Regions from separate parts of the Bradyrhizobium sp. CB1717 genome, predicted to be linked through region 3. Evidence: predicted binding sites of a transcription regulator. Region 3 holds the regulator's gene; each other region holds the start of a gene.
What was found. Region 3 encodes LexA, which represses DNA repair genes until DNA is damaged. Its sites were predicted from a motif close to TGTTCNNNNTGTGTTCNG; they were not measured.
Positions count from the first base shown of each region.

Region 1: the regulator LexA is predicted to act here: its motif matches at 3,394-3,411, upstream of recA (recombinase RecA).
Region 2: the regulator LexA is predicted to act here: its motif matches at 3,269-3,286, upstream of QA649_RS00870 (YifB family Mg chelatase-like AAA ATPase).
Region 4: the regulator LexA is predicted to act here: its motif matches at 1,814-1,831, upstream of QA649_RS34530 (nucleoid-associated protein).

Region 1 is NZ_CP121666.1:3,822,182-3,827,343, reverse strand. It holds gene QA649_RS18010 (hypothetical protein) at 1-76, opposite strand, end outside; gene QA649_RS18005 (hypothetical protein) at 275-754, opposite strand; gene QA649_RS18000 (hypothetical protein) at 1,127-2,110, opposite strand; gene recA (recombinase RecA) at 2,214-3,302, opposite strand; gene QA649_RS17990 (hypothetical protein) at 3,536-3,670, shown strand; gene QA649_RS17985 (hypothetical protein) at 3,918-4,085, shown strand; gene QA649_RS17980 (hypothetical protein) at 4,438-4,656, shown strand; gene QA649_RS17975 (hypothetical protein) at 5,068-5,162, shown strand, end outside.
Region 2 is NZ_CP121666.1:184,480-189,641, reverse strand. It holds gene QA649_RS00880 (ATP-binding protein) at 1-972, opposite strand, end outside; gene QA649_RS00875 (hypothetical protein) at 1,095-1,562, opposite strand; gene QA649_RS00870 (YifB family Mg chelatase-like AAA ATPase) at 1,673-3,211, opposite strand; gene QA649_RS00865 (PilZ domain-containing protein) at 3,438-3,683, shown strand; gene QA649_RS00860 (tetratricopeptide repeat protein) at 3,764-4,552, shown strand; gene QA649_RS00855 (AAA family ATPase) at 4,582-5,162, opposite strand, start outside.
Region 3 is NZ_CP121666.1:4,726,478-4,731,639, reverse strand. It holds gene QA649_RS22550 (alpha-hydroxy acid oxidase) at 1-350, shown strand, start outside; gene QA649_RS22545 (HAD family phosphatase) at 364-990, shown strand; gene QA649_RS22540 (hypothetical protein) at 1,136-1,330, shown strand; gene glp (gephyrin-like molybdotransferase Glp) at 1,560-2,771, shown strand; gene lexA (transcriptional repressor LexA) at 2,948-3,649, shown strand; gene QA649_RS22525 (hypothetical protein) at 3,936-4,139, shown strand; gene QA649_RS22520 (hypothetical protein) at 4,334-4,765, shown strand; gene QA649_RS22515 (GAF domain-containing protein) at 4,988-5,162, shown strand, end outside.
Region 4 is NZ_CP121666.1:7,366,715-7,371,876, reverse strand. It holds gene QA649_RS34540 (IS630 family transposase) at 1-282, shown strand, start outside; gene QA649_RS34535 (hypothetical protein) at 1,309-1,617, shown strand; gene QA649_RS34530 (nucleoid-associated protein) at 1,911-2,978, shown strand; gene QA649_RS34525 (RelA/SpoT family protein) at 2,975-3,961, shown strand; gene QA649_RS34520 (helix-turn-helix transcriptional regulator) at 4,923-5,156, opposite strand.

The DNA.
Region 1 (5,162 bases), 900 kb from region 3:
GCACGACGTTCGCGACGCGCGACTGGCGAAGCACGTTTTCGTCAAGATGGTTCGTGGATAAAATCAAATGGGACACGGTCGCCTCTCAAAATTGCTACGCAATACGGGAATGCTGAGAGCCATGCGCACGCCTTAGTCGAGCGCGACCAACGCGCAGGTTTCGGCGTCCCATCGCCAAAGCCGTTCGTTGGTGAGAAGCGTGCCACCCCACCAGCGGTGGATCGGGTTGTGCCGAAGGAAATCGTCTTCTCCTGCCAGCACCGCCTTCCCGAGATCAGTGAGCGATAAGCGGGACCGCTTGTATCGCCTGACGGACGGCATCCTCGTGCATGGCGAGCGAGAACGGCCCCTGCTCCAGCCCGGCTACGGCCGGCATCGGACATCGCGCAAGTCCGTCAAGCAGCGCGCCGACTACCCAATAGTCGAAGACGCGCCGCTCGTTGCGCTTCTGATGTCCCGGGAACACGTCGAAGGGTTGCACTTCGCCCAGCGCAATCAAGTCCAGCATCAGCGTTTCCGTGGTGCCAAGACCCGTCGTGGCGCCCGGGAGCTCTTCGAGCAGGTTGACGACGCAACGCTCAAGCTGCGGAAGCAGGCTCAACTCGGTCTTGAGGAGGTCGAACCAGGCCTGCGGCGTCGGCGCGCGATACGCTCGCCATGCGCGGCCAGCCAGTTCGAGATGATCTCGCCCGAGCTTGATAGCCGGCGGATCCAGCTTCGCGAGTCGTTCCGGCTCGACGTCCCCGACGGCCATGTCCAGTGACGTATGGCGAATTTGGAGATCGCCGCTCTCTCGCTGCCGCAATGGTCGAGCAGCCATTGTGCATTTGGCTTCGGCCCGATCCATAGTTCGGCCGAGTCACATTCCGACAGCAACGCGATCAGTCCGCGCCCGTTAAAGCTCCATTTTTCCAGACGCCGGATTGGCGTGTCGTCCAGCCAATGAAGTCCGTGTGGCTGCGCCATACGCGGCGCGAAGAACGCGTGAAGCTCGGCATCGGACGGCAGCGGTCCCCAGACAATCCGACGCTCGATCGCAATCACGAGATCGCCAAGCCCGGCGCTTTCGAAAGCTCCGGCGGCCGACGCGTCTGTCGTCAGAACAAGCCGCGTCATGCTCATGACCTCACGGCTTCACCAAAACAGCACCGTAACGCCATAGTCGGTCGTTGGTCAGGTGGGTGCCGCCCCACCAACGGTCGATCGGATTGTGGCGGCTGAAATCCTCCTGATGAGCCAGGACGGCTTTGCCGTACTCGGTTAGCGACAGGCGGCTGCGGAGATAGACTTGGTGCCGAGCTCCCACGTTCTCGCGGTCGATTGTGCGCAGTTCGTCGCCCAAACCGGCCACTGCGGGCTTGGGACCGAGGGCGAGGCCTTCGAGCAAATATCCGAGTTCGATCTCACCGAACACATATGTGCGCCGTTGCGAACGGAGGTGAAACAACCCATTCGTATTCGCGTAGCCTCTGGCAAGCATCTCCAGAAATCGCATCTCGGTAGCACCGAGTCCCGTCAATGGAGACGGGAGTTCTGCCAGAAGCTCGAGCAAGGCCGGCCGCAGCATCAGCAAGGCGCTCAAATCGCGGTGAAGCAGATCGATGCAAGCCTCGGGGGTCGGCGCGCGGTAGGCCGACCACGCCAGTCTGGCAATCTCGAACTCCTCCGCACCGACGTCCGCGACAGGAATATGCGGCTCGCCTTTGGCGAAATCATAGTCGGGACTGAACATCAGATCGGAGTCCAGCAATCGCAGCCCGAGCTTCTGCGCCAGCGCAGGACAGCTGCTGAGGTGATCGAGCAACCAGACGAGTTGCAGCTGGTCTCGGGAAGTCGCTCCGAACCAGAGTTCGATCGTGTCGTACGGCTCGCAAAATTCGGCCAGCGACAATTCGCGACCCTTGGCGCCCCGTGGCCAGCGGACCCAATCCGACCAGTGATCGGCCGGGCCGAGATCTGCCGTGTAGGCAGCGAAATAAGCCGAAAGCTTTTCCGCCTGCGGGAGCGGCCCCCACTCAAACTGAAAATGGAACGGTATGACGATCTCGGCCAAGCCCGATCGAGCAAGCTCACTCCCGCCGCCCCAGCCAGTCAAGATCAGACGCTGCATCGCCCCACCCCACTGTCACGCCCAAAACGAAACGGGCACCGAAGACGTCGGCAACTCAACGTCCTCAGTGCCCGCTCCTCGCGAAAGGCTTTCGCGTTAAGGCTTACTCGTCCCCCGGCTCCTCGCCGTCGGCGTCGCTCTCGGGCGTGCCTGCGAGAATCTGCTCGGAGATCAGGCCGGAGTTCTGGCGGATCGAGGTCTCGATCTTGGCGGTGATGTCGGGGTTGGCCTTCAGGAACGCTTTCGAGTTCTCGCGGCCCTGGCCGAGGCGCTGGCTGTCATAGGAGAACCAGGCGCCGGACTTCTCGACGATGCCGGCCTTGACGCCGAGATCGAGGATTTCGCCCATCTTGGAGACGCCCTCGCCGTACATGATGTCGAACTCGACTTGCTTGAACGGCGGCGCCAGCTTGTTCTTCACCACCTTCACGCGGGTGGTGTTGCCGACCACTTCGTCGCGCTCCTTGATCGCGCCGATGCGGCGGATGTCGAGGCGGACGGAGGCGTAGAACTTCAGCGCGTTGCCGCCGGTCGTAGTTTCGGGCGAACCGTACATCACACCGATCTTCATGCGGATCTGGTTGATGAAGATCACCATGGTGTTGGACTTGTTGATGGATGCCGTCAGCTTGCGCAGCGCCTGGCTCATCAACCGCGCTTGAAGTCCCGGCAACGCATCGCCCATCTCGCCTTCGAGTTCGGCCTTCGGCACCAGCGCCGCAACCGAATCGACCACCAGCACGTCCACCGCGCCCGAGCGCACCAGCGTGTCGCAGATTTCCAGCGCCTGCTCGCCGGTGTCGGGCTGCGAGATCAGGAGCTCGTCGATGTTGACGCCCAGCTTGCGGGCATAGACCGGATCGAGCGCGTGCTCGGCATCGATGAAGGCGCAGATGCCGCCCTTCTTCTGCGCTTCCGCCACCGTATGCAGCGCCAGCGTGGTCTTGCCCGAAGATTCCGGCCCGTAGATCTCGACGATGCGCCCCTTGGGCAGGCCGCCGATGCCGAGCGCGATATCGAGCCCAAGCGAGCCTGACGACACCGCCTCGATGTCCATCGACCGGTCGCTCTTGCCCAGCTTCATCACCGAGCCCTTGCCGAACTGCCGCTCGATCTGGGAGAGCGCGGCGGCCAGAGCTTTACTCTTGTCCATGGAAGATCCTTCGACGATACGCAGGGCAGTTGCGGACATTGGGTCGTGCTCCTTATGGCGAGGATTCGCTAGGGGGACAAACGATTGAGAGGCGGGCCGGCGATAAAAACAATGTACCCCATTTGTTCTAGGTTCGCAATATGTTCTTTTGGGAATTGGGGTACTGTCCGTATTTGCCCCCCAGTGTCCTAGTTTGTTCTGAGGGCTGTCCTGATTTGCAGAACCGTTGACTTGGCTCAATTGGCGCCAGTCGTCTGGCGAGACCGTGAGCCATGGTCGAGACCGCGAAACAGAGCGAGGTAAAACAGCCAAAGCCGTCCCGGCTGGAGGAGGCGCGGCGGATCATTGAAGAGTACGCCGCCGAGCTGCGGGAGTTGATCCAAAAGCTCCGCCGCAAGATGAACTAACGCTCATATCCCCAGGTATAGGTAGCGGCACAGTGCAAGGCATGAAACCCTGCGCTTATGAGAAATGAGACTGCTTGGATCGTTGTGCCCGCTGTGTTCGTGGCAGTTTTACTGGCGGGAATTCTGTTGCTGCTTGGTCACGGCTGATCTCGCCGTCATAAATCCGTAATCTTCCGGCACTGAACCTTCCCACTGTTCCTGATCTTGTCTGGGATGGGGCAACGAGAGATGGGGAGCGTAGAGTGTGATGGCTGAAAATGCGTGCATCGATGCGGCTGTGCGCAGTCGCGTTTTGGAAACTGCCCATCAAGAACTAGCGAAGTTCGAGCGGACGGAAAAAGAGTTCCGCAAGAAAGACAGAGAGGAGCGCGCCGCAGAGCTGCGGCTGCCCCTTGAGGAAATCAAAGTTCATTGAACCAGGGGCCGCCTCAGTTGGCGGCCTCTTTCATGGCTTGCGTACCAATCTTCTCGGCTGAGGAACTTTCAGCCTAGCGGCGCATCTCTACGATGCCCCCAGCACGAAAGGTGCCCCCCCGACTGCTGGAGGAAAACCCCATCAGCGGGTTGGCGGCCCCCAATTGGGGCCGTTTATATAGCGCCTCCTCAGTTGGCGGCCTCATCCATTGTCTGAGTCTTTCTCTTCGTCTTCCAATAGCGCGATATTCGCTTCAAGCCTCTCGAGCAGGCGACGCGCATCCAGGACAGCACCCGCTCTCCGCCTGATTGAATTCGAAGCGCCCCCAGGTTGCGGAACCAAGGAACCTAACATGAGTTATGCTCCCCGGATTGACCGGGAGGCGCTTATGGCAACAGGCGACTTGGAATGGCTTTCCGAACAGATCGAACTAAAAATGGAACGGATGCGCGCCAAGACGGAGCGCGAGAGGGCAATGCTTCAGCGATCTTTCGAATTGCTTGCCAAAACAAAAGAGCTGCTTAGCGAGCCTGCACCGGAGGTCTGGCCGTCGAGACAGCCCCAAAAGTAGGTCGTGCCTCAGTTTGAATTTTGCGGGTGCTTAGGAACCAATCCGCGCTTTCGTACTTGGGCCCGGTCATTGGGTTACGTCATGACTGCGCATCACGAAGAGAAGTCGTCGGCTCCGGCTCCGCCAAAGACGGCACCAAGGTGCCCGACCTGCGCATCCTTTCCCAGACTGGCATATTCGATGCTGGATCCCCGGCGCGGCCGAACTGTACGCCTTTACGAATGCCAGTGCGGCGAACGTATTTGGGACGATTAAGGCCGACGCCGTTGACGTAGTTTGTGCTCGGATTCGCTAGCAACCATCGGTTAATAGGCGCATTGTTCCTGCATCACCGGCCAAGGCTCTGCCCGTAGGCGTCGGTGGCTGAGAGACCGAGAGCGCTCCCGCCTGCAAAGCGAAGGGAGCGCCGTCATGGCCGACCATTCCCAGATCCATCGCGCGCGTAATCTGGCTGCCGAGATCGCGGAGCAGAACGACAAAATCCGCCAGATAACGGCTGAAGCGGC
Region 2 (5,162 bases), 4.5 Mb from region 3:
CGCGCGCGGCGCCAGCAGCTCGGTGATCTCCTCGATCAGGGGCGAGAGCGCGAACGGACGCTGCTCGAGGTCGAGCTTGCCGGCCTCGATCTTGGAATAGTCGAGCAGCTCCTCGATCAGCGCCATCAGCGCTTCGCCCGAGGTCTTCACCGCCCTCGCATAGGTCGCCTGCTCCGGCGTCAGATGGGTGTCGAGCAACAGGCCGCCCATGCCGATGATGCCGTTCAGCGGAGTGCGGATCTCGTGCGAGGCCATCGCCAGGAAGCGCGACTTGGCGCGGTTGGCGGCATCGGCCTGGTCGCGCGCCTCCGACAGCGCGCGCTCGGTCTCGGTGCGGTCGGTGACGTCGCGTCCCACGCTCTGCAGTTCGGCCGCCTGGCCGGCGTCGAGCCGGACGTAACCTTCGCGCCAGGCGATCCAGCGCGCCCCGAGCGGCGTGGTGATCCTCTGGTCGTGGATGCGCGTGCCGTTGCTTTCGCGGGCGCTGTCGCCCTGCTCCAGCACGTCGAAATCAAAGCGCGTGCCGACCAGCGCGCTGCGCGCCTGTCCGGCGAGTGCGCAATAGGCGTCGTTGGCGAAGGTGATGCGGCCCTGATGGTCGCGCAGCACGATCAGATCGCCCTGCTGCTCGAACAGGCTGCGCGCGCGCTCCTCGGCTTCCTTCAGCTCCCAATTGCGGTCGATCAGCGCCTCGTTGTGGACGGCGAGGGTGCGCAGCCGCTTGTTGACGAAGCGCAGCCGCATGCTGAGCGTGGCAAGGCCGAGGCAGGCGAGGGCGAACAGGAAGCTTGCACCGATCGCAAAGGCGTTGGGATCGTAGCCGGACTTCTCGGCCCGGCTGCCGGCGATGAAGCCATAGGCGCCGCCGAACGTCGCCGAAAAGATCATGAAGGAGCGGATCGCGAAGGCTACCCTGGGATGCTGCCGCCTGAAGCGGCGCATGCGCACCTTGATCCGGAACGTCCGACCCATCGCAACCCCGACTCTTGTCCGAAAACCCCACCGCCGCTGCATGCGACGATGTCGCGCCGACCTTGCGAACAGCTTGAGGCTTCGGTGCCGCCTCCAAACAGGGTTGACGAGGTGTTAACGCCTCAGAGTGAAGCGGCCTGGAACGGGCGGTGGCCGTTATGGGCACCAACGATCAGCGCTGCGGCCTCGCGCTGCGAGAACGTCTTCGAGCGCACATAGATGCGGTAATCGGCGGGGCCGTCAGTCGAGAGATAGATGACCGGGCCGCCATCGACCGGCTGCGCCGCGATGGTGACGAGGCGGTTTGCCGGATTGGCCTGGCAGGAATCAGTCTCGGAACCGAGACCGTCATCCACCACTGCGAAGTCCGCAGCGTCCGCGTCGTCGGTGATCTGGACCCTGACCGTGGCCCGCGACGGATCGTCGGTGAAGGCGACGTGGACGCCGGCGGTCCAGAACAGGGATGTCAGCTCGACGGAGGTTTCGCCGAGAGCGATGCAGGGATGCGAGACCGATCCGATCTCGCCGCGGGCAAACACCGCAGCCGCCAGCAGGGGAACGACGGAGGCCAGGATCTTGAAACGCAACATGACACTCTACTCGCCAGGCCCGAGTGAACGACTCTTGGAGAACTCGTTGGGCCTTATGGTTTGCAGAGCGTAAAGGAAACTCGTTACCGCCGGGTTGATGCGCAGAATGATCAGGCGAGCTGGCGCACATCCTCCGCGAGTGCGCGGTAGGACAGCGCCTCGGCGAGATGCAGCCGGCCGATCTTGTCGGCATGATCGAGGTCGGCGAGCGTCCGCGCCACCCGCAGCACACGGTGATAGCCGCGCGCCGACAGCCGCATGGTCTCGGCAGCATCGCGCAGCAGTTTTTGACCCTGCGCATCGGGCCTTGCGATCTCCTCCAGCACGGAGGCCGGCGCCTCGGCATTGGTGCGGATGTTGGGCAAGCCTGCATCGGCGTAACGCGCGAGCTGGATGTCGCGCGCCGCCGCCACGCGCGCGGCGACCTCGGCCGAGCCCTCCGCCGGCGGCGGCAGGATCAGGTCGGCGGCCGTCACGGCCGGCACCTCGATGCGCAGGTCGATGCGGTCCATCAGCGGGCCGGAAATGCGGGCCTGGTAGTCGGAGGTGCAGCGATCGATGCGGCCGCGCTTGCAGGCGTAACCGGGCTCGAAGGCGTTGCCGCAGCGGCAGGGATTCATCGCCGCGACCAGCATGAAGCGCGCAGGATAGGTGACGCGGTGATTGGCGCGGGAGACGGAGACCTCGCCGTTCTCCAGCGGCTGGCGCAGCGAATCCAGCACGCGGGGATCGAACTCCGGCAGCTCGTCGAGGAACAGCACGCCCTGATGCGCGAGCGAGATCTCGCCGGGTTTAGCACGCATGCCGCCGCCGGTGAGCGCGGCCATGCTGGCGGAGTGATGCGGCGAGCGGAACGGCCGCCGCGACGTCAGCGCGCCGCCCTCGATTTCGCCGGCCACGGAAGCGATCATCGAGACCTCGAGCAGCTCGCCCGGCGACAGCGGCGGAAGAATGGAGGGCAGGCGCGCGGCCAGCATCGACTTGCCGGCGCCGGGCGCGCCGATCATCAGGAGGTGATGTCCGCCGGCGGCGGCGATCTCCAGCGCGCGCTTGGCGCTCTCCTGGCCCTTGATATCGCGCAGGTCGAGCTTTGAAGCGGCGGCCTCGTGCACTTTCGGCGAGGGCCGCGACAGCACCTGCGTGCCCTTGAAGTGGTTGGCGATCTGGATCAGCGATTGCGCGGCGATGATCTGGATATCGGGGCTCGCCCACGCCGCTTCCGAACCGCAGGACGCCGGGCAGATCAGCCCTTCCTCGCGCTGATTGGCACCGATCGCGGCGGGAAGCACGCCGGCGACGGCTGCGATCGAGCCGTCGAGGCCGAGCTCGCCGAGCACGGTAAAGCCGGTCAGCGCATCCGGCGGGATCGCGCCGATCGCCGCCATCAGCCCGAGCGCGATCGGCAGGTCGTAATGGCTGCCTTCCTTGGGCAGATCGGCGGGCGCCAGATTGACGATGATCCGCCGCGCCGTCAGCGCGAGCCCTGAGGCGATCAGCGCCGAGCGCACCCGCTCGCGCGCCTCCGACACCGCCTTGTCAGGCAGGCCGACGATGGCAAAGGCCGGCAGACCAGGCGCGACCTGCACCTGCACGTCGACCGCGCGGGCCTCGATCCCCTCAAAGGCGACGGTAGAAACCCGTTGAACCATGCCGACCCAGCCTGCCCTCTCGCACAATCAAGGGTAGCAGGAGGCGTGGCGCTTCGCAAGAACAATACGGGAACATCTCCGGGGCCGGGGCAAGCCCTAACCAATCGTAAACGCGATCCCGACACTACGCCTTGAATGCGAGCTTCTGTTCTCAGCACATTCCAACGAATGTCCGCTACTCCTGAGGGTGCGGGATGGGCCGTGGTCTAACGGGTGAACAGTTCAAATGCTTGCAAATCGCCGGAGAAGCGAACGTCGGGTGTGCAGCCGGCTCGCCAAGATTCATTTTGGGGCGGGCTCGCTGCCCAGGGACTGCACGATCACGGATATCTCGGACGGGGGCGTGAAAGTCGTGGCGGAATTTCTGGAAGTGCCGCCGCAATTCACCATCATCTTCGCGCCGGACTATTCCCGCCAATGCCGCCTGCGCTGGCGCATCGGCTGCGAATTCGGTGCCGAATTCACCGACTAGACCTCAACAGGGTCGCGTCCTTAACGGGACTTTAGCGTTAATCGGTAAGCATCTCTGATCAGTTGCCGAGTGATCAGAGTATGCCCAAGCGTTCGTCCCTCGCCTTCCCCCCGGCGAGATTGCTGCTTCCCGCCCTCATCGCGCTTGCCCTCGGCGGCTGTCAGACGACGAGCCTCGAGGACGTCACCGGCGCGCTCGGCGGCAAGACGGAAGCAGCCGGCAAGGCCGACGCCAAGGCTGACGTCAGGTCGGACATGGACGCGCTGCGTGAGCGCTATCGCGCCAAGCCGAGCGATCCCGCTATTGCGATCGAATACGGCAAGGCGCTGCGCGACACCGGCCAGCGCGCTCAGGCGGTCGCGGTGCTCGAGCAGGCCGTGCTCGCCCATCCCAGCAACAAGGCGCTGCTCGCCGGCTACGGCCGCGCGCTCGCCGACAACGGCAATTTCCAGCAGGCGTTCGACGTTCTGGGCCGCGCGCATTCGCCCGAGGATCCCGATTGGCGGATCCTGTCGGCGCAGGGCGCGGCGCTCGATCAGCTCGGCCGCAACGAGGAGGCGCAGCAATATTACGCCAGCGCCTTGAAGATCGTGCCTGACGAGCCGCAGGTTCTGTCCAATCTCGGCCTGTCCTACATGCTCCAGAACAATCTGCCGCGGGCCGAACAGGTGCTCGGCCGCGCCCATCAGCGCAATCAGAACGACGTGCGGATCCGTGCCAATCTCGCGCTCGTGCTGGGATTGCAGGGCCGCGAGGCCGAGGCTGAAATCCTCGTGAAGGCAGATTTGCCGCCGGACCAGGCCGCGGCCAAGGTCTCGGCGCTGCGGCAGCTGCTGGCGAAGAAGCAGCAGCAGCGGGCCGAGAAGTAGCCCGCCGCCGGGTTTTCCGTACGCGAAACCTACGACGCCTTGCGATGCGGGGCGGATCCGCGACCCGAGCGGCCCTTCAGCTTCTTCAGGAGCGGGCCGAGCAGCGAACGCTTCGGCTTCTTCACCTCGCCGCGCCCGGCGAGGCGGTTGGCCATGGTCTGGAACAGCTCGGTGGTGCGGTGGTTCTTGGAGACCTCCGCGATCATCTGGCCGTTATTGGCCGCGGTCGAGAACAGCTTCGAATCGAACGGGATCACCGCGATCGGCTGGCTCTCCATGGTCTTGGCGAACGCCTTGACCTCGATCTCCGCGCGCTTGTGCATGCCGACCTGGTTGATGCAGTACAGCGGCGGCCGGTCGTTCGGCCGCGCCGCCTTCAGCACGCTCAGCATGTTCTTGGTGTTGCGCAGGTTGGCGAGATCGGGCTCGGCCACGATCACGATGTCGTCGGCGTTGACCAGCGCGCGCTTGGTCCAGGCGGACCATTGATGGGGAACGTCGAGCACGATGCAGGGCGTGGTCATGCGCAGCGTGTCGAACACCGCGTCGAACGCTTCGGCGCCGAAATCATAGACGCGGTCGAGGGTGGCGGGCGCAGCGAGCAGGCTGA
Region 3 (5,162 bases):
GCGCCATGCATGTGCTGCCTGAAATCGTCGACGCCGTGAAAGGCCGCGCCAAGATCATGGTCGATGGCGGCTTCTGCCGCGGCACCGACATCGTCAAGGCGCTTGCGGCGGGCGCCGACCTCGTCGGCATCGGCCGGCTGCAATGCTGGGCCCTGGCCGCGGCCGGCGAAGCCGGCGTGGCGCGAATGCTGGAACTGCTGGAAGACGAGGTGCTGCGCTGCCTCGGCCTTTTGGGCGCCACCTCATTCGCCGAGGTTGGCAAGTCCTGCCTGCATCCGGCCGTCGCGACCAATGCGCCGAGCGTGTTCAGCGCGTTCCCGCTGTTCGACCACGATCCGTACCGATACTGAGGAAAGGAAGTAGGTGACCCCGCTCTCTCCCGGCAGCGCAGACGCGCTTCTGTTCGATCTCGGACGCGTGGTGCTCGACATCGATTTCTCCAGGGCGATCGCCTGCTGGGCGGGACACGCCGGCTGCAAGCCCGAAGCCATTGTCGCGCGCTATGTGCGCGACAGCGAAGCCTATCGGCTGCACGAGGTCGGCAAGATCAGCGACGCGGACTATTTCGCCTCGCTGCGCTCATCACTCGGGATCGCGATTTCCGACGCGCAGTTCCTGGAGGGCTGGAACGCGATCTTCGCCGGCGAGATGCCCGACATTGCGGAATTGTTGCCGCGTGCGGCCAGGCAGATGCCGCTCTACGCCTTCTCGAACACCAACCGGCCGCATGTCGACCATTTCTCGAAGGAATATGCCAGCCTGCTCGGCCATTTCCGCGAGCTCTACCTGTCGTCCAGCATCGGCCTGCGTAAACCGGACGCGGAGGCTTTCGACCATGTCGTGGCGGCAATCGGCGTGCCAGCGAGCCGCATCGTCTTCTTCGACGACCTCGCAGAAAACATCGAGGGGGCGCGGGCGCGCGGATTGACCGCGGTGCATGTGACCTCGCCCCGTGACGTCGGCGATGCGCTGAAAAAGCTCGGGATTTGACGGAACCGCCCCCGGTTCCCCGGAACTCGTTTGCCCGAAATGAGGAACCAAATCACTTTGTGCATTTTTGTACAGAGTTCCGGGAACGGAATCGGCCCTTCCGGACTCTTCAGTCGGTTGGAACTTCTACATTGGACCGATCGACGTGCTGGGCAAATCCTACCTCACCAAGCAAGCCTCTCTCCTGCTCGAGTTCGCAAGAACCACCTCGGACTCCGACCTATCCGCCAAGTTGATCAGCAAGGCCGCCGACCTGAAATCCCAGGCCGACCCGCTGCCCGACAAGGACCAGGGCCCCAAAGCGCCGGACGTCAGTCCGGACGAGCCGGCAGGGAGTTGACCGATGCTGGCCGTGGCGCTCGTTCTTCTCGTGCTTGCCATGGCCGTCCTCGTGCCGGTCTGCCTCGCCTTCCGGATCATGCCGCGGCGGATTTGAGGTCTCTCTTCACCACAGAGCGGATGATGCAGGTTGAATGATCCTGCGTCTCGCCTGTTTTGCCTCTGCGCCCGCACTCGGCTAAAACTCTGGCCGCCGATTTGCCGAACGTGCTCAGCAGGAGTTTTCACCCGTGGCCTTGATGCCGGTATCCGATGCGCTTGCCGCAGTGCTTGCCGGCGCGGAGCCGCTGCCTGAGGAGACGGTCTCCCTCGCCCAAGCCTTTCACCGCGTGCTCGCGCGCGACATCGCGGCGCGGCGGACGCAGCCGCCGGAGGCGATGTCGGCAATGGATGGCTATGCCGTGCGCGCGGCCGATGCGGCGACGATCGATTCCCAACTGACGGTGATCGGCGAGGTCGCGGCGGGGCGGCCGTTTGCCGGGTTGGTCGGCGCCGGCGAAGCGGTCCGCATATTCACTGGCGGCGTCGTTCCCGCCGGCGCGGATGCGATCGTGATCCAGGAGGATACGGCCGCGGACGGCAAGCGCATCACGATCAAGGAAGCAGCGATTCCCGGACGGCACATCCGGCGCGCCGGGATCGACTTTGCCGAGGGCGACGTGCTGCTGCGCAAGGGAACCCGGCTCACCGAGCGCGATCTCGCACTCGCCGCCGGGATGAATCATCCGCATTTGCCCGTGCAACGCCGTCCGAAGGTCGCGATCCTTGCCACCGGCGACGAGCTGGTGATGCCCGGCGCAACGCCCGGCCCCGGCCAGATCGTCTACTCCAACGGCTACGCCCTCCACGCACTCGCCCGCCAGGAGGGCGCCGATACCGTCGATCTCGGGGTTGCCGCCGATACGCTGGAGGCCACCACCGCCGGGATCCGCCGGGCCCGCGAGAGCGGCGCCGACATCCTGATCACGACCGGCGGCGCCTCGGTCGGCGACCACGATCTGGTCCAGCAGGCGCTCAAGGCCGAGGGCATCGCGATGTCGTTCTGGAAGATCGCGATGCGGCCGGGCAAGCCGATGATGCACGGCCGGCTCGACGCGATGCGCGTCATCGGCCTGCCCGGCAATCCCGTGTCATCCTACGTCTGCGCTTTCCTGTTCATGGTGCCGTTGATTCGCGCGCTGTCGGGCCGCACCGTGATTCATCATCGCCGCGAGCGCGCCGTGCTCGGCCGCGACCTCAATGCCAACGACCAGCGCGAGGATTATCTTCGCACGCGCCTGGAGCGGCGCGACGACGGCACGCTGATCGCCCTTCCGGTCAATCATCAGGATTCCTCGCTGCTTGCGAATCTCGCTGCAGCACAGGCACTTCTCGTGCGCGCGCCGTTCGCGCCCAAGGCCGAAGCCGGCACGCAATGCGAGGTGCTGCTGCTGCCCGTATGAACGCTATCACCACACGCGTTCCGCGAACTTTGTCGCGTTCACGGTAAATTAAGCAGTTGCGGAACATGTATCGAACATATAGTGTCCGTTCATGATTTGTTTCGAGCATGCAGCGGCTTATCGCTGAACTGAGCGTCTCGGAATCGAACGACATCAACCGGGGGATTTTGGTCGAGATGTTAACGCGCAAACAATACGAGCTCCTGCGGTTCATCAGCGAGCGACTGAAGGAAAGCGGCGTGCCGCCATCCTTCGACGAGATGAAGGACGCGCTCGATCTGCGCTCGAAATCGGGCATCCATCGCCTGATCACCGCGCTCGAGGAGCGCGGCTTCATCCGCCGCCTGCCCAACCGCGCCCGCGCGATCGAGGTCATCAAGCTGCCCGAGCTCCAGGCGGCTGCCGGCAACCGCCGCGGTTTCACGCCGAGCGTCATCGAAGGCAATCTCGGCAAGGTGCGCACGACCTCCAGCCCGCCGGCTGACGAGGGTGAGCGTCCCGTCGCCGTGCCCGTCATGGGCCGCATCGCGGCCGGCACGCCGATCGAGGCGCTGCAGACCCGCAGCCACACCATCAGCGTACCGCCCGACATGCTCGGCTCCGGCGAGCACTACGCGCTCGAGGTGCGCGGCGATTCGATGGTGGAAGCCGGTATCCTCGACGGCGACATGGCGCTGATCCAGCGCAACGAGAGCGCCGACACCGGTGACATCGTGGTGGCGCTGATCGACGACGAGGAAGCAACGCTGAAGCGCTTCCGCCGCCGCGGCGCATCGATCGCGCTCGAGCCCGCCAACGCCGCCTACGAGGTCCGCATCCTGCCGCCCAACCGGGTGAAGATTCAGGGCAAGCTGATCGGCCTGTACCGGAAGTACTGAAGCATGATCCGGAAAAGTGCACAGCGGTTTTCCGAAAAGATCATGCTCAAACAATAACCTAAAGCGCGATGACGATTCATCCCAATCTCATCGCGCTTTAGGTGCATCCTGCGGCGCCAGTTGGCGACCGCGCCTGAACGATTGGAGCGGACAATTGTCCGCTCCGGCTGGATAGTCTTTCTGGTTCTGCACAGATTATCCGGCCACTTCCCCCGCGCTAGATCCTCGGCACGCCGCGCAAAGCACGCATCGCTTTACGGGCCTTTGAGAAACCGAGGAGACAACCATGCGCGAGATCGTCTTGAGCACTGTCACGATGGCGCTGATCGTAACCTCAGTATCACCGGCTGTCGCCGCACGATCGCATCATGTCCGCAAGACGACGCCAGCGACGACGCGCGAGCAATTCCGCAGCGCACGCGACGCCGTTGCACTGCCGTCGCAACCGGCCTGGCCGTATTCGGGCTGGTCGGCACCTGCTGGCCGTTGACGAAGAAGCACGCCGAATGCACGGGACCGGGCTTTGTTCCTCGTGCATCTGAAAAAGATATTGTGATGGCGGCGTGCGGATCCAAGCCGCAGATTTGCCCACAACCAAGCAGACCGTTGTATGCTTCCACTCTGATAGAGGCGTGCGCCTCGACAAGAGGCGCGGGTCGCTATCTTCGAATGAGGAGCACCCCGATGTGTGACTACAGCCTGCACGCCGTCGCGACGCGTCCTGCCGAAGTCGGCGAGACGATCGTCACGACAACCTTCCGCGGCACTTCCACACGCGGCTTCGCCTCCGAAGCCGACATGTCCGTCGCGGTATGCCTGCTGCCGGGAACGGAGCTCGCCTTCGCCGACAACGTCCGTTACGACAATCGCTGGATCTGGACGCGCACCATCAACTCGCGCGTCGGCAAGTTCGGCAAGATCGACCCGCACATTCCAGATCGCCATCACGATGCGATCGAATTTCCCGACGGCAAATACGTGCTGGTGACTCAGCTCGTCGAAGGCCAGCGCGCAACCGTGCTGCAATTGCCGGTGACCCAGCCACTCGGCGAGCGCGAGCACAAGCCGCAGACCATCGCCGACAGGCCGACGATCACACGCCTGCCGATCGGCTGATCGTAGCTGCCCCGGCTCGCGGGTCGGGCCATGATTGAAATCGCCATCGCCGGCCGTGGCCGGCGACGTGGTGTGGTTTGCATCTTCGAAAATACCTTCGCCAGGTCACCGCCGCTCTTCTCCGTCGCACGAAGTTTGCGCTGCCCTGCCTGAATTTTGAACGTCCGTTCCGCGGGCAAATGGCCGATGCTGCCAAAAGGCTTGAGGCGGCGGACACGTTCGATGAAAACCTTCATTCGCGTCGTTGAACTCTGGGTGCCCGACCGGACGCGCATGCGGCTGGAATTCGGCGGCGGCCTCTACGGCGAAGGGCTGTCCGCGTTCAAGGCCGCAAGTGAAGAGCTGCGCTTCGGTCGGGATGAGGGGCTTCCGGGCAGGGCCTGGGCTTCCGGCCATC
Region 4 (5,162 bases), 2.6 Mb from region 3:
CCCGCTGAGGCCCGCCGTATCTTGCGTCGCCTCGAGTTCCACTACACCCCGGAACATGCCAGTTGGCTTAACATGGTTGAGATCGAGATCGGCGTCCTCCAAGGGCAGTGTCTCAGCCGCCGAATCGACGATCCAAAACGTCTCAGAAATGAGATCGCAGCATGGGAGCGGCAGCGAAACAAAGCGCGCGCTCGCATCAACTGGATGTTCACGACAGACAAAGCTCGCGACAAATTGGGGCGCGCTTATCCAGATGCGCCCAAAGAGTCGAAATCACAGTGACGAGCCACTAGCCGCTCTTTGGGCGGAGCACGGCGACCACGAAAACATGTTTTGGGAAACCAGATACAGCCTACCGGTCGCGCGTACCGATCGGGTTTAACGTCGAAAACCAACCATTCCTGTGGGGAACGTGACTCAACCCTCTGTGAACAGCGGGTACTGGTAGCTAGACCCTCTTGGAATCACACGCAAAAAGTAAGCTTGCGAAATACGTAAGCCTTGATTCGCGCCGAATCTCGTCATACCAATCGGTCAACGAAAAACAAGCCGGTCCGTAGATCGCGACAGCCGGGAGTGAAGCGCCGTGTGGCAGCGGTTAACTCGACGTTTACTAAGGTCGACCACCTTAGTTTGAGACGTCACTTAGCATTTCCGAACACCGAAATTCGCGAGTGAACCGTTTGGTGCTTGCGTTGTTGATCCTGCTCCTAAGGCAGGAAAAAAGAGGGGACCCGAAGGTCCCCCAAGTTGCTCATGTTTGAGGAAGCGTCCGCCTAACGGCGGCGCTTTCCTCGGCAGTGTTCACACACAGATTCCCATTTCCCGAACCTGAATCTCAGGTACTGGATAACGTGAACCGGTGCATGGAGTGGGCATACAAGGCGCGCTTTGTCGCTCATGGATGTTTTCTCCTTGCGAATGGCGGATTAGGCCGCCGCCCCTTGGGCGCCGCGGACGCCCAAACCCTCTCTTTGAAGGGGCAGGCCATTGCGCCGATTCGCAAGAATCACCACACTCAGAGCCAAAAAATATAAGCGCATCGCCTTTGCACCTAGCATTAGCGGGCGAAATTTTTCTGTTATCCGAAGAAGGTTTTCGCTTGCATCAGCGGGGACTCGCACGCCGCGGTTCGCTTTGATTCTCCGCTCGGCGACGTCGATACGTACATCAAGCTTAGCTCGAAGACGGCGCTATCTCGACCCGAAAGCAGCGCACGTTGTTTTCTTCGGGCGGCACTAACTAGGAAACATATGACAGACTCTACGAAAGACGCGGCCCTGCTGGCCGTGGCTGATAGCAATACGCATGGCTGAAGGTGACTTGGTACGGCGCATTACCAGCACTACCGGAGACGGAATCGACAGTACGACCAACTCGGTAAACGAGCTTGGAAACGCCGTAGACGAAACTGCCAGGAAAGCAAGCGAGGCCGACTCGCTATTCAACTCCTATACAATGACAATCGGCGGCGTAAGTCTCGCCACAGTGGCAGCCGTTACCAGCATGCGAGCTTTCGTTGATTTTGCTGGTGGGCAATCTCAGGCGCTTGTCGACATTGCGGAGCATGCCGAGCTTGCGAGTATGTCGACGAAGGAAGCGCGCCTGTCAATGTGACTATTGACGCTCGCGGCGCCGACGAAGCCGGGCTTGCAAGGGTTCAGGCTCAGATTGCGGAGTTGGAGCAGACGTTGCCGACAAGAGTGGTCAAAATCGTTCGCAACGCGCAGCAGACGAGGCACTTGTAACAGGTCGCGGGCGGCCCATAGGCCGCCCTTCATCGGCCCAAAAATGCCTTGACCTAAGGATGAAGTGTTCCTATTTTGTTCCTGTGGTCAACGCCACAACCATAACTGGCAGTCGCTCAGCAACCGCGCTATTGCTTTCAGCAAAACGGCGTTGGGGGAGTGATGTTTTTCGAAAATTTAACAGTCGACAGGCTTATTATTCACGAGGTTCATCGGCGACTAGACGACCGGCAGATTGTTCCGCCCACATACGGCAATCAAATCCTTTCCTTGAGCGCGGAAGCTATGGACTTCTTCCGCGAGCGCGTGGTGGCCGCCTTGGGAAGCAACTCTCAAAGCATGCAGATGGCAATATCGCCTCTTGTCGCGGGATGCGCTCTCGAAATTGCCGCGGACTTGCTTGTCGCCGATGATGCGAATTTCATTGCGCTGTCGTGCCGATACGCGGACAAGCTGACCTCTGCGCAGTCAGCACGCAATATTCCCGGTGGAGTCGTTGTTGTCTTCACCGGGTCCGCAGGGAATCCCGCTAGACGCGTGGTCGGCGTTATCAAAGCAGAGACGCACAGCGGCTTTCGACACACGCAGACCCTGCAAGTTCAATATTTGAAAGACTTGTTCCTTGGACCGCAAACCAAGCTGTTTAAGATAGGTGCTTTCTTGTACGACGGGAGCGCGCCACGCTCGACTATGCCAGCCGGATGGCAAGCTGTCATCTACGACAAGCAAATGTCTCCGAAGAACAGAGAGGGCGCGGCCAATTATTTCTACGAGTCGTTTCTTGGCTGTGCAATTCCGGTCAACAGCGCACAGTTGACACGTAGGTTCTTTGAGGGGACGCGCGAGTTTATCAACGCGACAGACGTTTCGGACGAGCGCAAGGCGGACTTACTGACCGGACTGTATACTTACTTGAAAGTCGACCAATCGCCGACCTTAGAGCTTGCAACGTTCTCGTCGCATTATTTGGATGCTGATATGAAGGATGATTATGAAACCTTCATGCTTGCGAAATCGTTCCCTAGCAACGCGGTTGCTAAGGATACATCGGACATACAGGGATATCTCAAGAAGCGTCGTCTCAAGTTTTCGCGAGACATTCAGCTTTCAGCTCCGCCAGACGCATTTGCTGAACTGATTGAGGTCCGATCGATAAACGTGGATGCTTCGGGGGTGGGGCAGACGTGGACTCAGATCACCATACGTGACCGCGTACGTGATCAAGAATGACGGAAGACGAGCTAATAGAGAAGTGGTCTGCCGAACGTCCGATGTATGAGGCATGGGGCGATTACGTTGTTGCGCGTGTGATTGATCAGGTCCGCTCCCAAATCGCTCCGCTGGCGGTTGATTTGTTTCTCAGGCTTCCGCCAAAGCCGCGCGTCAAGGCTGATGCATCTTTTCTCGAAAAGGCGTTTTACCGAAACAAATCCTATTCCGATCCTTACGGCGACATCACCGACAAGGTGGGGGTACGGTTTGTTGTCCTGCTGACTGACCATATTCGTGTTGTAAGTGATGCCATCACGAAATGTCCCGACTGGGATGCATCTAAAGATAGAGACTTTGAGTATGAGCAGCAGCAGAACCCGATTCAATTTGACTATGCAGCAGTGCACTACGTTGTTCGGTGCCACTCCGAATTGAGTGTGAGCGGGCATGTCGTGCCTGCTGGGACTCCATGCGAGGTTCAGATAAAAACGATTCTTCAACATGCGTACAGTGAACTGACTCACGACACGATCTATAAGCCGACTGTGGAAGCGACCGCTAGGATGAAGCGGGCAGCGGCCAAGAGCATGGCTTTGATCGAAGCGACCAACGATTACTTTCAGCAGGTCGTCGATCAGGTTAGCGAGTCCATAGCGCCAAGCAGGAGCCTAAGCGAAAACACCTCGCGACTTTATCGGAAGCATATCCAGTTGGAGCCGCAGCCGACGAGAGCAGAGGGGCTGATAGTTGACACGTTTGAACAAGTGGCCGGGGAGGATGTTGCGGAGAGGATCGACCGTTTCCTGACGAGCAAGCCTCAGATTGTTGCGCAGCTGAGAGAGAGAGCGAGCCGCAAGCTGCTCTTCAGGCAACCTTCGATACTGTTGGTCTATCTGCTTGCGAATGAAAAGCCCACGGCCACCAAATCGAATTGGCCGCTTACCCCTGAAGAACTGAGGCCAATATACGTGGACCTCGGAAAGGCATTCGACAACTACTAATCCGGCGCGGAAACAGAGGCGTTGGTACAGCGTGATTCAATTCTCCCGCGGCAGCTCCGCTATTGCCTTGCGCAAATTGATTTCTATGCACCTAGCGCAAATCCACTCACCTTTGCCGGCTGGCGGATCAAGAATGACTAACTCATTCGGCGGGTACTCTTCTTCGCAATGATCGCAGCCGATGCTTTCGCTCATGGGTGAAGACTAGCAAAGAGCGACGGCAAGGCAACTCAGTGTAGCCAATTTCGGTACAATCGACCGGTGTCTAGTGGCCCAAACGTCGAAAGCTCCGCGCTTGGCGGACAAAAGCGCTGATCTGTAGCCAAAATCGCGACGCGAATCCTGTAGGTTGTATCGATTTCAGATACAACTTTAACGCTTTGTAGGAGACAAATGCCCCTTCATGATTTCTGCGTGTCGATTCCGACATTCAATTATGGAGCGATGGGGCAATGCGCCAAATGGTTATCAAGGAGCGGTTAGAGGCAAACGAGCGACTTTTGTCTGACTTGTTCGGGTCGGCCGAATGGATCAAAAGACCGCAGATGAACACATTAGGATAGGCGAGCGATTGGCTGCCGCCGATGTTGTGTATGAGCTGCGAGCCGACATGCGACGCGAGCAACCCAAGAAGAAGCGACTTCGGATCGAACTCAGCGGGTTCTTGATCGGTGGTTGAACGATCGCTACCCCATTGGCCCCGTGGCCTGTCGAAGCTGCGGGCCGCTGCTTACATCGGCGCGACACCGAAGGTCTTTGCCGACATGGTGAAGGCCGGCACATGCCGAAGCCGAAGCCGATCGGCGGGGCCGACCGCTGGGATACACGCCTCGTTCCGTTTCACTGTTAGGCGGTAGAGCCACGGTCCTCTCCCACTCGCTTGACCCAACTAATTTGATTTGATCACGAGACATGTAGAAGTTTCTGTCGTTCACGCAGAGCGGCGCGCGAGCCGACGAAGCTAACTCACTCCAATATCGCTCTCGACTTGCTTTACGATTTTGCTCGGAGTCGTATTGAGGGCTTGCGCTAACCGAAAGAGCATCACGAGGGTTGGGGACTTTAGTCCGCGCTCGATCTGGCTCACGTATGTCCGGTGAATTTTTGCCCGCTCAGCCAGCTCCTCCTGAGAGAGCCCGGCAGCGTTTCTTAAGTTTGCAATGATTTTTCCGAAGGGCGCGTTCAGCTTTTTCACGCCCCA